Regions from separate parts of the Clostridium sp. 29_15 genome, predicted to be linked through region 1. Evidence: a T-box and tRNA genes for the amino acid it is inferred to sense, from the RefSeq annotation. Region 1 holds a T-box; the other regions hold tRNA genes.
The links. The T-box of region 1 lies ahead of thrS (threonine--tRNA ligase). A T-box ahead of a tRNA ligase gene usually reads a tRNA of that ligase, here a tRNA-Thr.
Positions count from the first base shown of each region.

Region 2: it has a tRNA-Thr gene. The T-box ahead of thrS (threonine--tRNA ligase) is inferred to sense a tRNA for this amino acid. The anticodon was not compared.
Region 3: it has a tRNA-Thr gene. The T-box ahead of thrS (threonine--tRNA ligase) is inferred to sense a tRNA for this amino acid. The anticodon was not compared.

Region 1 is NZ_MNRT01000021.1:62,919-67,712, forward strand. Features, by position in the region: gene thrS (threonine--tRNA ligase) at 1-1,883, opposite strand, end outside; T-box leader at 1,950-2,163, opposite strand; tRNA gene BHW04_RS03555 (tRNA-Leu) at 2,270-2,354, shown strand; tRNA gene BHW04_RS03560 (tRNA-Gly) at 2,360-2,435, shown strand; gene BHW04_RS03565 (glycoside hydrolase family 2 TIM barrel-domain containing protein) at 2,718-4,794, shown strand, end outside.
Region 2 is NZ_MNRT01000043.1:115,990-120,783, reverse strand. Features, by position in the region: gene spoIIID (sporulation transcriptional regulator SpoIIID) at 1-16, shown strand, start outside; gene mreB (rod shape-determining protein MreB) at 111-1,145, shown strand; gene yyaC (spore protease YyaC) at 1,195-1,710, opposite strand; tRNA gene BHW04_RS11930 (tRNA-Tyr) at 2,008-2,092, shown strand; tRNA gene BHW04_RS11925 (tRNA-Thr) at 2,119-2,193, shown strand; tRNA gene BHW04_RS11920 (tRNA-Tyr) at 2,199-2,283, shown strand; tRNA gene BHW04_RS11915 (tRNA-Val) at 2,309-2,384, shown strand; tRNA gene BHW04_RS11910 (tRNA-Tyr) at 2,471-2,555, shown strand; SAM riboswitch class I at 2,676-2,847, shown strand; gene metK (methionine adenosyltransferase) at 2,948-4,123, shown strand; gene recD2 (SF1B family DNA helicase RecD2) at 4,227-4,794, shown strand, end outside.
Region 3 is NZ_MNRT01000030.1:27,287-32,080, forward strand. Features, by position in the region: gene BHW04_RS06360 (DnaD domain protein) at 1-454, shown strand, start outside; gene BHW04_RS06365 (ATP-binding protein) at 447-1,427, shown strand; tRNA gene BHW04_RS06370 (tRNA-Thr) at 1,543-1,617, opposite strand; tRNA gene BHW04_RS06375 (tRNA-Asp) at 1,643-1,719, opposite strand; tRNA gene BHW04_RS06380 (tRNA-Glu) at 1,791-1,865, opposite strand; tRNA gene BHW04_RS06385 (tRNA-Asp) at 1,918-1,994, opposite strand; tRNA gene BHW04_RS06390 (tRNA-Glu) at 2,037-2,111, opposite strand; tRNA gene BHW04_RS06395 (tRNA-Thr) at 2,118-2,192, opposite strand; tRNA gene BHW04_RS06400 (tRNA-Asp) at 2,237-2,313, opposite strand; tRNA gene BHW04_RS06405 (tRNA-Glu) at 2,388-2,462, opposite strand; gene BHW04_RS06410 (hypothetical protein) at 2,596-3,177, opposite strand; gene BHW04_RS06415 (NAD(P)/FAD-dependent oxidoreductase) at 3,296-4,540, shown strand; gene BHW04_RS06420 (acyl-[acyl-carrier-protein] thioesterase) at 4,689-4,794, opposite strand, start outside.

The DNA of each region.
Region 1 (4,794 bases):
TTTAAAGCTATTGGACCTTCTTCTCCGTTCTTCCTGCTTCTTACAGCAACTTCGTTGTTAGCTTCCTCTTTTTCACCTACAACGAAGATGTAAGGAACTCTTTCAAGTCTAGCTTCTCTAATTTTATAACCAATTTTTTCAGTTCTGTAGTCAGCTTCAACTCTGATTCCATTGTTTCTTAATTCACTTACAACTTTAGCAGTGTAGTCATTGTACTTATCTGATAAAGGTAATACCTTAACTTGAACTGGAGCTAACCAAGTTGGGAACGCACCAGCATATTTTTCTATAAGCATAGCAATAGTTCTTTCATAGCAGCCAATTGATGATCTATGAATAACGAATGGTGTTTTCTTGTTACCATCTTTATCAATGTAAGACATTCCTAATCTTTCACCTAAAGCAAAGTCAATTTGAACTGTGATGATAGTATCTTCTTTACCGTGAACGTTCTTGAATTGGATATCAAGCTTTGGTCCATAGAATGCAGCTTCACCTTCAGCTTCAACATAATCTATATTTAAGTGATCTAATATGGTTCTCATTTGGTTTTGAGTAGCTTCCCAAGCTTCTGGGTTATTGATGTACTTTTCAGTGTTGCTTGGGTCCCATTTAGAGAATCTGTAAGATATATCTCCATCAATTCCTAAAGTACTCATAACATAGTTAATTAAATCAATAACTTCTTTAAATTCTGATTCTAATTGCTCAGGAGTACAGATTATATGTCCTTCAGATAATGTAAATTGTCTTACTCTTATAAGACCATGCATTTCTCCTGAAGCTTCTTTTCTAAATAGAGTAGAAGTTTCAGCATATCTGATTGGAAGGTCTCTGTAGCTGTGTTGTTCTGCATTGTATACTGTAAATTGGAATGGACAAGTCATTGGTCTTAATGCCATAACTTCAGTATCTTGTATTTCGTCACCTAAAACAAACATTCCATCTTTATAGTGATCCCAGTGTCCTGAAGCTTTAAATAAATCATTTTTAGACATGAAAGGAGTCTTAGTTAAAACATAGCCTCTTCTTTCTTCTTCATCTTCAATCCATCTTTGAAGAGTTTGGAATATCTTAGCTCCCTTAGGCATGAATAGTGGTAAACCTTGACCAACCTTTTCGTCAGTTGTGAAGATTCCAAGTTCTCTACCTAATTTGTTATGATCTCTTTTTTTAGCTTCTTCTAATGCTTCTAAGTGAGCATCTAAATCAGCTTTCTTTAAGAATGCAGTACCGTAAATTCTAGAAAGCATCTTATTCTTTTCGTCACCTTTCCAGTAAGCACCAGCACTTCTAAGTAATTTAATAGCTTTTATATTCTTTAATGACATTACGTGAGGACCAGCACAAAGATCTGTAAAATCACCTATTTTGTAGAATGATATTATTTCATCTTCAGCTAAGTCGTTGATTAATTCAACTTTGTAAGGCTCATCCTTCATAAGTTCTAAAGCTTCGTTTCTTGGAAGTTCAAATCTTTCTATAGCAGGATTTTCCTTGATTATTTTTCTCATTTCATCTTCTATTTTAACTAAGTCTTCAGCTGAAAAAGCTTTTTCAGTATCGAAGTCATAATAGAATCCATTTTCAATTGATGGTCCAATAGCTATTTTAGCTTCTGGGAATAATCTCTTAACAGCAGCAGCTAATACGTGAGAAACACTGTGTCTTACAGCATCTTTTCCTTCCTTGCTATCAAATGTGCAAATTTCAAGAGTACAGTCTTCATTTAAAATAGTTCTTAAATCTTTAACCTCTCCATTTACTTTTCCACATTGTGCATTTCTAGCTAAACCTTCACTGATTGATTTAGCAACATCTAAGATTGATGAACCTTTAGCAGCTTCTCTAACTGATCCATCTTTTAAAGTTATTTTAATCATTTTTTTTTCGTCCTTTCATTATGTATTTTTTAAAATAAAAAAAGCTCATCGTCTCTTTTCGTATAGAAAAGGGACGAGAGCATATATATTCCCGTGGTTCCACCCTTAATTGCCTAAAATAATAGGCCACTTAAGAATCATCGTAACGTGATGACAAACGGACTGGATTAGAGTCACTCCGAGTTAGTTTTCAACTAATTTCATTTAAATCTGCTTCCAGCTATTGCAGATTATCTCTGGAAATATACCTTTAGTTTACTCTTCTCATCATAGTATTTTTATATTTAAGATTATTATATGTAGCAAATTAAATTATGTCAATATTGAAAATTTGTTAAAATAAATATTGCATTAATTTACAAAAAATAGTAAAATTAAAATATCAAGCAGGTGTGGCGGAATTGGCAGACGCACTAGACTTAGGATCTAGCGCCAATCGGTGTAAGGGTTCGACTCCCTTCACCTGCACCATTTAAGCGGTAATGACTCAATTGGCAGAGTGTCACCTTCCCAAGGTGGACGTTGCGGGTTCGAGTCCCGTTTACCGCTCCATTTTTATAATTGAAAATTGATAATTTGGAATTGAATTCATAAGGGAGTTAATTTTTATTGCATAAATAATAAAAAAGTATTGGCAAAAATTAATGGATTGTAATAAAATAAACTATGTAAGAATAAAAGATATATGTATATATAATAAATTTGCGTAGTAGGAATGCGTAAGCCTAGAAATAGGTTTACGCATTTTTTTTTGAAAAAAATACTAAAAAAATAAGTAAACAAATGATATAATGAAAATGTATACAAAGGTGTTTAAGAGGAGGAATTTTATAAATGATAAATGAAGCAACATTAAAATGGCTTAATAATCCAGAGGTTTTTAGAGTTAATAGAATAGATGCTCATTCAGATCATCTTTTCTATGAAAAAAAAGAAGACTTAAAATTAGGATATAGCATGCCATTAAGACAAAGTTTAAACGGAAAATGGAAATTTAGTTATGCAGTAAATCCTCATGAAAGAATTGCTGATTTTTATAAAGAGGATTTTAATTGTGATAATTTTGATGAAATAAATGTACCAGGGCATATTCAAATGCAAGGTTATGATAAGTGTCAATATATTAATACAATGTATCCATGGGATGGACAAGAATTCTTACGTCCTCCATTTGTTTCAGAAGAGTATAATCCAGTAGGAAGCTATGTGAAGAATTTCGAAATAAAGGAAGAATTAAAGGGTAAAAGAACTTTTATTTCATTCCAAGGTGTAGAAACAGCATTTTATCTTTGGTTAAATGGTAAATTTATAGGATATAGTGAGGATACATTTACGCCATCAGAATTTGATATTACGGATTTCTTAAAGAGCGGAGAAAATAAGCTAGCGGTGGAAGTATATAAAAGAAGTAGTGCTAGTTGGTTAGAGGATCAAGATTTCTGGAGATTTTCAGGAATATTTAGAGATGTATATATTTATGCAGTACCGAAAACTCATGTAAAGGATATGTTTGTTAAGGCAAATTTAGATAGAAATTATAGTGATGGAATCTTAAGTGTAGCTCTTAAATTAGAAGGCTATGAAGAATGTACTGTAGAAGTAGCTCTTAAAGATAGGCTTGGAGAAATAGTATATAGCAGTGGAAAGGAAGACTTTAATAAAGAAATTTATTTTGATGCAATTATTGAAAACGTATATAAATGGAGTGCAGAAGATCCATATTTATATACATTATATGTAGAAGTAAGAGATAGAGAGGATAAGTTAATTGAAATAATACCTCAAAGAATTGGATTCCGTAAATTTGAATTAGTGGATAAAGTCATGAAGCTAAATGGTAAGAGAATTGTTTTCAAAGGTGTAAATAGACACGAATTTAATTATCAAAGAGGTCGTGCTATTACTAAAGAAGACATGCTATGGGATATAAAATTCATGAAACAACATAATATTAATGCTGTAAGAACATCTCATTATCCTAATCAAAGTTTATGGTATGATCTTTGTGATGAGTATGGAGTTTATTTAATTGATGAAGCAAACCTTGAAAGTCATGGTTCATGGCAAAAGATGGGAGCTTGTGATCCAGAGTGGAATATTCCAGGGAGCTTGCCAGAATGGAAAGAAGTTGTTATAGATAGAGCTGCATCTATGCTGCAAAGAGATAAAAATCACCCAGCTATATTAATATGGTCATGTGGTAATGAATCATATGCTGGAGAAAATATTTTGAAAATGACTGAGTATTTTCATGAAAATGATGATACAAGAATAGTTCATTATGAAGGCGTATTTTGGAATAGAGATTTTAATGAAATAAGTGATATGGAAAGCAGAATGTATGCAAAACCTTTAGATATTGAAGAATACTTAAATAATAATCCACAAAAACCATATATAAGCTGTGAATATATGCATGCCATGGGCAATTCATGTGGAGGAATGCACTTATATACAGAACTTGAAGAAAAGTATGAAATGTATCAAGGCGGATTTATTTGGGATTATATAGATCAATCTGTGGAAAAAGTTAATGAAGATGGGGAAAAAATCTTTGCTTATGGAGGAGATTTTGATGATAGAGCTACAGATTATTGTTTCTGTACCAATGGAATAGTATATGCTGATAGAAAGGCATCACCAAAGGCACAAGAAGTAAAATATCTTTATGCTAATGTAAAGCTTGTAGCTGATAGCAAAGGAGTAAGTATTAAAAATGATAATTTATTTATATCTACAGATGCATATGATTTTGTATGTTATGTAGAACATGAAGGAATTAAAATTTTTGAGACAACTATCAAACCTTCTGTAAAAGCAGGAGAAGAGTTATATGTGCCAATTGATTATCCTCAATTTAAAGAAGAAGGAAATTACACTTATAATATATCTATGAGATTATCAGAAGATA
Region 2 (4,794 bases), on a different contig from region 1:
TAAAGCTATTGAATGATAACTTTATTATATATATAATGGTGTATAAAGGTAATTTTTGTTGAAAAATGATTATTTTTAAATTGTTATGTATATAATAGGAGTGAAATTTAATGTGGTTTTGGAGAAAAAGTGCAGACTTAGGAATTGATTTAGGTACTGCAACGGTATTGGTTTATGTGAAAGGTAAGGGTGTAATATTAAAAGAACCTTCAGTGGTTGCTATTAATAAAGTTAATAATAAGATTTTAGCAGTAGGTGAAGAAGCTCGTAATATGATAGGAAGAACACCAGGAAATATTGTAGCGGTAAGACCTTTAAAAGATGGTGTTATATCTGATTATGACATAACTGAAAAAATGCTAAAGGAATTCATAAAAAAAGCATGTGGGGGTAAGAAAATTATAGCTCCTAAAGTAATGGTATGTATACCTTCACAAGCTACAGAAGTTGAAAAGAGAGCAGTAATTGATGCTACTAAAAATTCAGGTGCTAAGGAAGTGCATTTAATAGAAGAACCATTATCTGCAGCTATTGGAGCTGGCATAGATATAACCAAGCCTGATGGTAATATGATAGTAGATATAGGTGGTGGAACTACCGATATAGCTGTTATTTCTCTAGGTGGAGTTGTAATAAGAAAATCAATTAAATCAGCTGGTGATAGATTTGATGAGGCTATAGTAAAATATGTTAGATTAAAGCATAGAATCATGATAGGTGAAAAAACTGCTGAAGATCTAAAGATTAATATAGGTTGTGCATATAAAGATGCAAGAGAAAGTTCTTATATAATGAAGGGAAGAAACCTAGTAACTGGATTGCCTGATCAAGTGGAAATTACATCTGAAGAAATAAGAGAAGCACTTGAAGAACCTGTTGGCCTAATAGTGGACGGGGTTAAATCTATATTAGAAAAAACTCCACCAGAATTAGCGTCAGATATAATTGAAAAAGGAATAATAATGACTGGCGGAGGTTCATTATTATATGGATTAGATAAACTTATCGAAGTTAACACTGGATTAAATGTAAAAATAGCTGAAAATTCAGTGGAAGCAGTAGTAGAAGGAACAGGTCAAGTTTTAAATTATATTAATAAATTACAATTTGATGATAGTGGAAATGAAATATCTTTAATTGAGTAGTACAAAAGCTAGGCTAAACCTAGCTTTTCTTTTGATATATAGTAAATATTTATTTGGAATAAGATTGGATTAATCCATTTGATATTACTTTAGCCATTTCAAATATTAAGTTTAAACGTATACTCCTGGAAGTGAAAAATTCTGAATTATCACTAGAATCTATAATTCCAATAATGGATACATCGCCAACATCAGGTAACATTTTGCCAACACCTTTTCCAGGGTGAATGGGAAAGTCACGCACATGAATTTCTCCAATGGAATTAGCATCACCTAAACAAGCATCTATACCAATAATTGTTGAATAGGGATATATTCTTTTAATTTCATAGATGCTTTTCTCAAGATTAAGTGCGTGTATAGGATCGGCTAAAGTACCATATATAGGAATAGGAAAACTATTTTCCTTAAGTAATGTGCCAACAAGAGGGCCAAGACAATCTCCAATACATTTATCGGTACCAATACAAACAATAATGGTTTGTGGTTTAATATATTTTTTTAAAAATTCAGCAATTTTCATGGAGGCTGAATTTGAATTATAATTTATTTTAAGTTTTTGCAAAAGAATCCCCCCTCTCACAATAAATATATATGAATATTTTTTACTTAATATAATTCAATAACATAAATAACTTTTTAGCATTATCTGATAATTAAAATAAAAATAGATATAGAAGTTTAGGGAGTAAAAATGAGTAAAAAAGAGAAAAATAGAATAAAAACTTCGATAAATAGCTATAAATTACTTAAATGACGAAATATGAAGTTGCAATATGTAATAAAAACATATATACTAATCATTGTCAGTTTAGCAAGTAGTTGCCGAAAGACAAAGTGTTAATAAAGAAATTTATTAAATGGGGGAGTTCCCGAGAGGCCAAAGGGGGCAGACTGTAAATCTGTTACGTTTCGTTTCGATGGTTCGAATCCGTCCTCCCCCACCATTCCACCATTTAAAAATATAATATACGCTGGCATGGCTCAACGGTAGAGCAGCTGACTTGTAATCAGCAGGTTGTAGGTTCGATTCCTATTGCCAGCTCCACAAATGGGGGAGTTCCCGAGAGGCCAAAGGGGGCAGACTGTAAATCTGTTACGTTTCGTTTCGATGGTTCGAATCCGTCCTCCCCCACCATTTATAATTTAATTTAGAATAATATGGAAGCATAGCTCAGCTGGGAGAGCATCTGCCTTACAAGCAGAGGGTCACAGGTTCGATCCCTGTTGTTTCCACCATTTAAAAATATAATATACGCTGGCATGGCTCAACGGTAGAGCAGCTGACTTGTAATCAGCAGGTTGTAGGTTCCAGCTCCACAAATGGAGGAGTTCCCGAGAGGCCAAAGGGGGCAGACTGTAAATCTGTTACGTTTCGTTTCGATGGTTCGAATCCGTCCTCCTCCACCATGACTTGACACCAATTTTGATACAATGAATATTAAAATTGGTGTTTATTTTCTTTGAAATAGATATTGACATAATTTGGGGATAATGTTATAATTGATTGAAAATTAAACATGATATTAATTCTTATCAAGAGAGGTGGAGGGAAAGGGCCCTGTGAAACCCGGCAACCTATTTAGGAGTGAAGAATGGAGAATTAAAAATGAAAAATTATAGTAATTTTACATTTTAAATTTTGTACTTTACATTTTTAGGTGTGGTGCCAATTCCTGCAAGAAATTTTGCAAGATAAGAAAAGACCTTATGAATATAGGCTCTTCTTATTGAAGAGTTTTTTTTATTGTTTTTAATTGCTTAGAATTAATATCATGCCTAGAAGAGAGGAGCTAAGCATAATGAGAAAATTATTTACATCAGAATCAGTTACAGAAGGGCATCCAGATAAGATTTGTGATCAAATATCAGATGCAGTATTAGACAACATATTAGCAAAGGATCCAAATGCAAGAGTTGCTTGTGAAACAACAGTAACTACAGGAATGGTACTAGTTATGGGGGAAATTTCAACTAACTGTTATGTTGATATTCCTAAAGTAGTTAGAGATACTATAAAAGAAATTGGATATGATAGAGCAAAATATGGATTCGACTGCGATACTTGTTCAGTATTATCATCAATAGATGAACAATCTAGTGATATAGCTATGGGAGTTGATGAAGCTCTTGAAGCGAAACAAGGAAATAAAGATGATGTTGAAGCAGTTGGTGCTGGAGATCAAGGAATGATGTTTGGTTATGCAACTAATGAAACAGAAGAATTTATGCCATTACCAATAATAACTGCCCATAAGTTAGCTAGAAGACTTACAGAAGTAAGAAAGAATGGTACATTAAGCTATTTAAGACCTGATGGAAAGACTCAAGTAACTGTTGAATATGATGGAAATAATGTTGTAAGAATAGATACAGTAGTAATATCAACACAACATGATGAAAAAGTTTCACAAGAACAAATAAGAAGAGATTTAATGGAGCATGTAATAAAGTCTGTTATTCCAGCAGAATTATTAGATGAAGAAACAAAATATTTCATTAATCCAACAGGAAGATTCGTTGTTGGTGGACCACAAGGTGATAGTGGATTAACAGGTAGAAAGATTATAGTAGATACTTATGGAGGAAGTGGAAGACACGGTGGTGGTGCTTTCTCAGGAAAAGATCCAACTAAAGTAGATAGATCAGCTGCATATGCTGCAAGGTGGGTTGCCAAGAATTTAGTAGCAGCAGGAGTTGCAGATAAAATAGAAATACAATTAGCTTATGCAATAGGTGTAGCTAAGCCAGTATCTATATCAGTAGAAACTTTTGGAACAGGTAAAATAAATGATGATGAAATTGTATCAATAGTAGAAAAGGTATTTGATTTAAGACCAGGTGCAATTATCAGAGATTTAGGATTAAGAAGACCTATCTATAAGCAAACAGCTGCTTATGGACATTTTGGAAGACATGATTTAAATCTTCCATGGGAACAATTAAATAAAGTTGGAGAAATCAAAAGATTTCTTTAATTAGTACAAGGGTGGGGTGTGTTTTTCATAATCCACCTTTTCTTGTTATTATGATATAATAATATAATTACAAGAGAGAACTTTGGAAGGGTTGGAAATATAGATGGAATCACTAGTATTAGAAGGTTCAGTGGAAGCTATTATATTTAAAAGTGAAGATACAGGATATACTGTTGCGAAGATTACAGCTAATAAAGAACTAATAACAATTGTAGGTGTAATGCCTCTACTACAAGAAGGGCAACAAATTGAAGTTAAAGGGACGTTTATTCAGCATAAGCAATTTGGAAGACAGTTTAGTATAGAAGAATATAAAGAAAAATTACCTTCATCATCAAAAGAAATAGAGAAGTATTTAAGTACAGGGATTATACATGGAATAGGACCAGTAACAGCTAAAAAAATAGTAAAGGCATTTGGTAAGGATACTTTACATATTCTTGATAATAATATTGAGAGATTAAAAGAAATTGAAGGAATTGGTGAAAAGAAATTTAACATAATATATGAGTCTTATATTGAAACAAAGGATTTAAAAGATATAATGATATTTTTTCAAAAACATGGAATTACGGTAAACCAATGCTTAAAGATATATAAAAAGTTTGGGGCAGATTCAATAAATAAAGTATCAATCAATCCATATATATTAAATGATGAAATATCAGGTA
Region 3 (4,794 bases), on a different contig from region 1:
GCATGAAATGAAAATTACAACGCTAGAACAAGCTCAGCATTATATCACTATGAATGAAGATAAATGGGTGAAAATACGCCATATATTAAAATACCTAGGAATTACTAATACTGAAATCATGAAGCCACAAGAAGAAATGCTAGAAAAATGGATTATGAAATTTAACTTTCCTATTCCAGTAATAGAAGAAGCTTGTAATAGATGCTTCAAAAGATTAAATAGAGCTGAATTTAAATATATAGATGGAATTTTATCTAACTGGAACAAAAATAATTTAAAAACTCTTGAAGCAATTGCTGAAAAAGAAAATAAACTAGCACCTTCATCTATAAATAAAAGTAATTATACAAGTAATAATAGTAAGAGGATGAATAACTCTAATATTAATGTAACGGCTGCTAAAGCTCATGATACTTTAGAACAAGAATTATTAGGATGGTATGATAATGATTAAAGGATATCAACAAAAAATAACTGAACTATACGAAAAAATACAAGAAGATGAAAAGAAAGCCTTAAGAAATAGAAAAGAAGAAATCAAGCTTACAGTTCCAAAAGTTATGGAACTAGATAATGAAATCCAAAAGCTTTCTATCTCTTTACCAATGTCAATTTTACGTGGCATTCCTGAGGAAGAGCTTAATACTGTCCGTGAAAATATTACTACCCTTAGGGAAAAAAAATATGAACTACTTACAGCTAATGGCTATCCTATGGACTATTTAACATTGCATTATCAATGCACTAAATGTAAAGATACAGGATTTATTGGCAATAAGAAATGTAGTTGCTATAAATCAAAATTAGTTAAATTATATTATCAAACTTCAGAACTTGAAAATTCTCTACATAATTGTAATTTTAAAAACTTTAATATTAATTTATTTTCTTCTACTTATGATAACAACCATAAATACACCCAAAAAAAGAACATGGAAATGATTTATGAATTTATTATTGGTGGGTATCTTCCTAACTTTGAAAAAAGTAATACTAATTTATTATTTTATGGTGAGTCAGGTACAGGTAAAACCTTCTTATCATGGTGTATTGCTAAAGAATTATTAGATAAAGGATATTTAGTAATCTACAAGACTTCTGATGAATTGATTAAAGATTTAAGATCTATTGCTTTAGAAAATAATTCTACACTATTAGATCTTCTTATTAATTGTGATTTGCTTATCATTGATGATTTAGGAGCTGAACAAGTTACCGATTTTACCACTAATGAATTATTTAATTTAATAAATAAAAAGCTTTTAAATAATAAAAAGATGCTGATTTCTACAAATTTAAATTTATTAGAAATATCAAATATTTATACTACTAGACTATATTCTAGATTGCTTGGTAATTTTAAATTATTTAAATTTTACGGAGATGATGTGAGAATAAAGCTGAATATATCTAAAAAACGACTTTAATTAAATGTAAAAAAAGTAAGAGTTTATTATAACTCTTACTTTTTTTCTGTATAATTTAAGTGTTTACTATATAAAATTTAGCAAAATAAAAAACTCTAGAAAAACTAGAGTTCTTTGGAGCTGGCAATAGGAATCGAACCTACAACCTGCTGATTACAAGTCAGCTGCTCTACCGTTGAGCCATGCCAGCATGAATGCTATATAAATTTTAAAAGTGGCGACTCAGAAGGGGCTCGAACCCTCGACCTCTGGCGTGACAGGCCAGCACTCTAACCAACTGAGCTACTGAGCCGCATTTATGGTGGAAACAACAGAGGCAGATGCTCTCCCAGCTGAGCTATGCTTCCATAAACAAATTTAAAATGGTGACCCCTAGGGGAATCGAACCCCTGTTACCACCGTGAAAGGGTGGTGTCTTAACCGCTTGACCAAGGGGCCTTAGGCTTTTGTTCTCTAATTTGTTTTCATATGTTCACTTTTAAAATTAAATTGGCGACTCAGAAGGGGCTCGAACCCTCGACCTCTGGCGTGACAGGCCAGCACTCTAACCAACTGAGCTACTGAGCCGCATTTATGGTGGAAACAACAGTGCTTCCAAAAATTTAAAAATGGTGACCCCTAGGGGAATCGAACCCCTGTTACCACCGTGAAAGGGTGGTGTCTTGACCGCTTGACCAAGGGGCCATAATATGGAGCTGGCAATAGGAATCGAACCTACAACCTGCTGATTACAAGTCAGCTGCTCTACCGTTGAGCCATGCCAGCATATTATAACCAAGAAACTATTCTATTTTCATTTTAAATTTAAATGGCGACTCAGAAGGGGCTCGAACCCTCGACCTCTGGCGTGACAGGCCAGCACTCTAACCAACTGAGCTACTGAGCCGCATTATGGTGGAAACAACAGGGATCGAACCTGTGACCCTCTGCTTGTAAGCTATGCTTCCAAAAATTTAAAAATGGTGACCCCTAGGGGAATCGAACCCCTGTTACCACCGTGAAAGGGTGGTGTCTTGACCGCTTGACCAAGGGGCCTAGGTTTTTCATTTCTCTGTCCTTCAGGGTTATTTCCCCGAGCACATTAACTATAATACTTGAAATCCGAAAAAGTGTCAACACTTTTTCTTCATTTTTTTTATTTTTTTTACATCCCCTCATAAAGCCCCTCTTACTCCAGCATTTTTACTAGGTTTTCAGTGTCTTTCATCTTCTCAATAGCCATACCATATCTTGATAAAATTCTTTCTTTTTCCTTAATTTCTTCTTGAATTTTATTAATTTCAAACTTACATATTTCAAAAAACTCTTTTTCTTCAATTATTTCAATAGATATATTAAATCCACTTTTTTTAAAATTTTGACCGGAAGTAATAAGCTTTACTGGTATCTTATAATTAATAACAGCCAATATTTCTTTTTCCCAAACTCCTCTCTTGTTTACTTCATATTTATCTTTAAGTAAATTCAAATTCTCAAAAATAATATCAAGTTCAGCTTCTATACTTTCCAATAACGCCTTATATAGAGCTATAGATATTCCTCTATTAAGCTTTATTTTTAGAAAATCACTATACTTTATTAAGAATTCATCTATTTCTGTCTGTTTAATATATTCTACATCTTTTTTATCAAATACTTTCAGTCCAATATCACTGGGATAGTTAACTACTACTTGATCATAATTCATCCTGCGAACCTTAAATTCTCTTTCAAATTCCTCTAAATCTTTATTAATTATTTTTGCTAACAATAATATCACCTCTTACCTAGTATTCCATAGTTTAATTACTTATATTACTGTGATAAAATCTAAATAAAATTAACTTTGAATAATGAAAACTGATATTATTCTTTAAGGAGTGTTTATTTTGATTCATCATGAATTATTAATTGTTGGCGGTGGTGCAGCTGGCTTAATGGCTGCTGTAACCGCAAAAGATTTTGGTATAGATGTTGCCATACTAGAAGCTACTGATAGAATTGGTAAAAAAATATTAGCTACAGGAAATGGTCGCTGTAATATTTCTAATATCTCTATTACAGAACCCTTTATTAATTATCATAGCAATAATGATAATTTTTATTATGAAACTTTAAAAAGTTTTTCTGTGAAAGATACTTTAGATTTCTTCCTAGCTTTAGGTCTTCCTATTGTAGAATTACAAAGTAGCAAACTTTATCCACAATCTCTTCAAGCATCTTCAGTTGTGGATATTTTTAGATTAGCTTTAGAGGACAGAAATATTCCAATTTATACAGAATGTAAAGTAAAAGATATCCACAGAGGAAAAGTTTTTAAGTTATCCACAAATAATGAATCATTAAAATTATTCACATGTGATAAACTACTTTTAACTTGTGGAGGAAAAACTGCACCTAAAACTGGATCTGATGGAACTGGATATTATTTATCAGAAAAATTAGGACATAGTATAATTCCTCAACTTCCTGGAATCGTTCAGTTAAAACTAGATTATCCTCATCTTAAATCATTGTCTGGTGTAAAATTTGATGGCTATGCATCTTTACTTATTGATGGTAATGAAGAGCGTAAATATTTTGGTGAAATATTATTCACAGATTACGGAATATCAGGTCCACCAATACTACAACTTTCCGGCTTTGCATCACAAGCTTTAGCCAAAGGTAAAAAAACAGAAATAGTTGTAGATATGCTACCAAAATATACTGTTGAATCCTTAGAAGATTTTATTGAATGCCATTTTGCTGTGCTTTCTTATAGACCTATAATTGATGCTTTAATTGGTGTAATTAATAAAAAACTTATACCTACAGTATTAAAAGAAAGTAAGATTGAAAATTTACATATGCCTTGCTATGAACTTAATTGGAAAGAAAAAAAGTCTCTCATAAATACTTTAAAAGAATGGAAATTTACTTGTATAGGAACTAATGACTTTAATCAAGCACAAGTGACCATTGGTGGTATAGATACTACTGAAGTAAATCCTTCAACTTTAGAATCAAAACTTATCCCTGGTCTTTATTTTGCCGGAGAACTTTTAGACGTTCATGGTGACTGTGGTGGATTCAATCTTCAATGGGCATGGAGCTCAGGACACAGAGCTGCTGAATGCATAGCCAAAACGTAGATTAGTTAACCAGTGAATGTCGCTACGCTAATCCACTTAATTAAATCGCCATAAATGGCTTAATTAACGAAGTGACTAACTAGCGAAGCGACTTAACTAATTAGCGTAGCATTAATAAAAAAACTCTGAGCCATAGCCCAGAGTTTTTTTATTGCCATTTTGAGACGAAAACAGTCAATTCTTTACCGTCTTTATCTTGAATATTACTTAATACTAATAAATTATCTTGATTTTTATGAATTTCACAGACACAT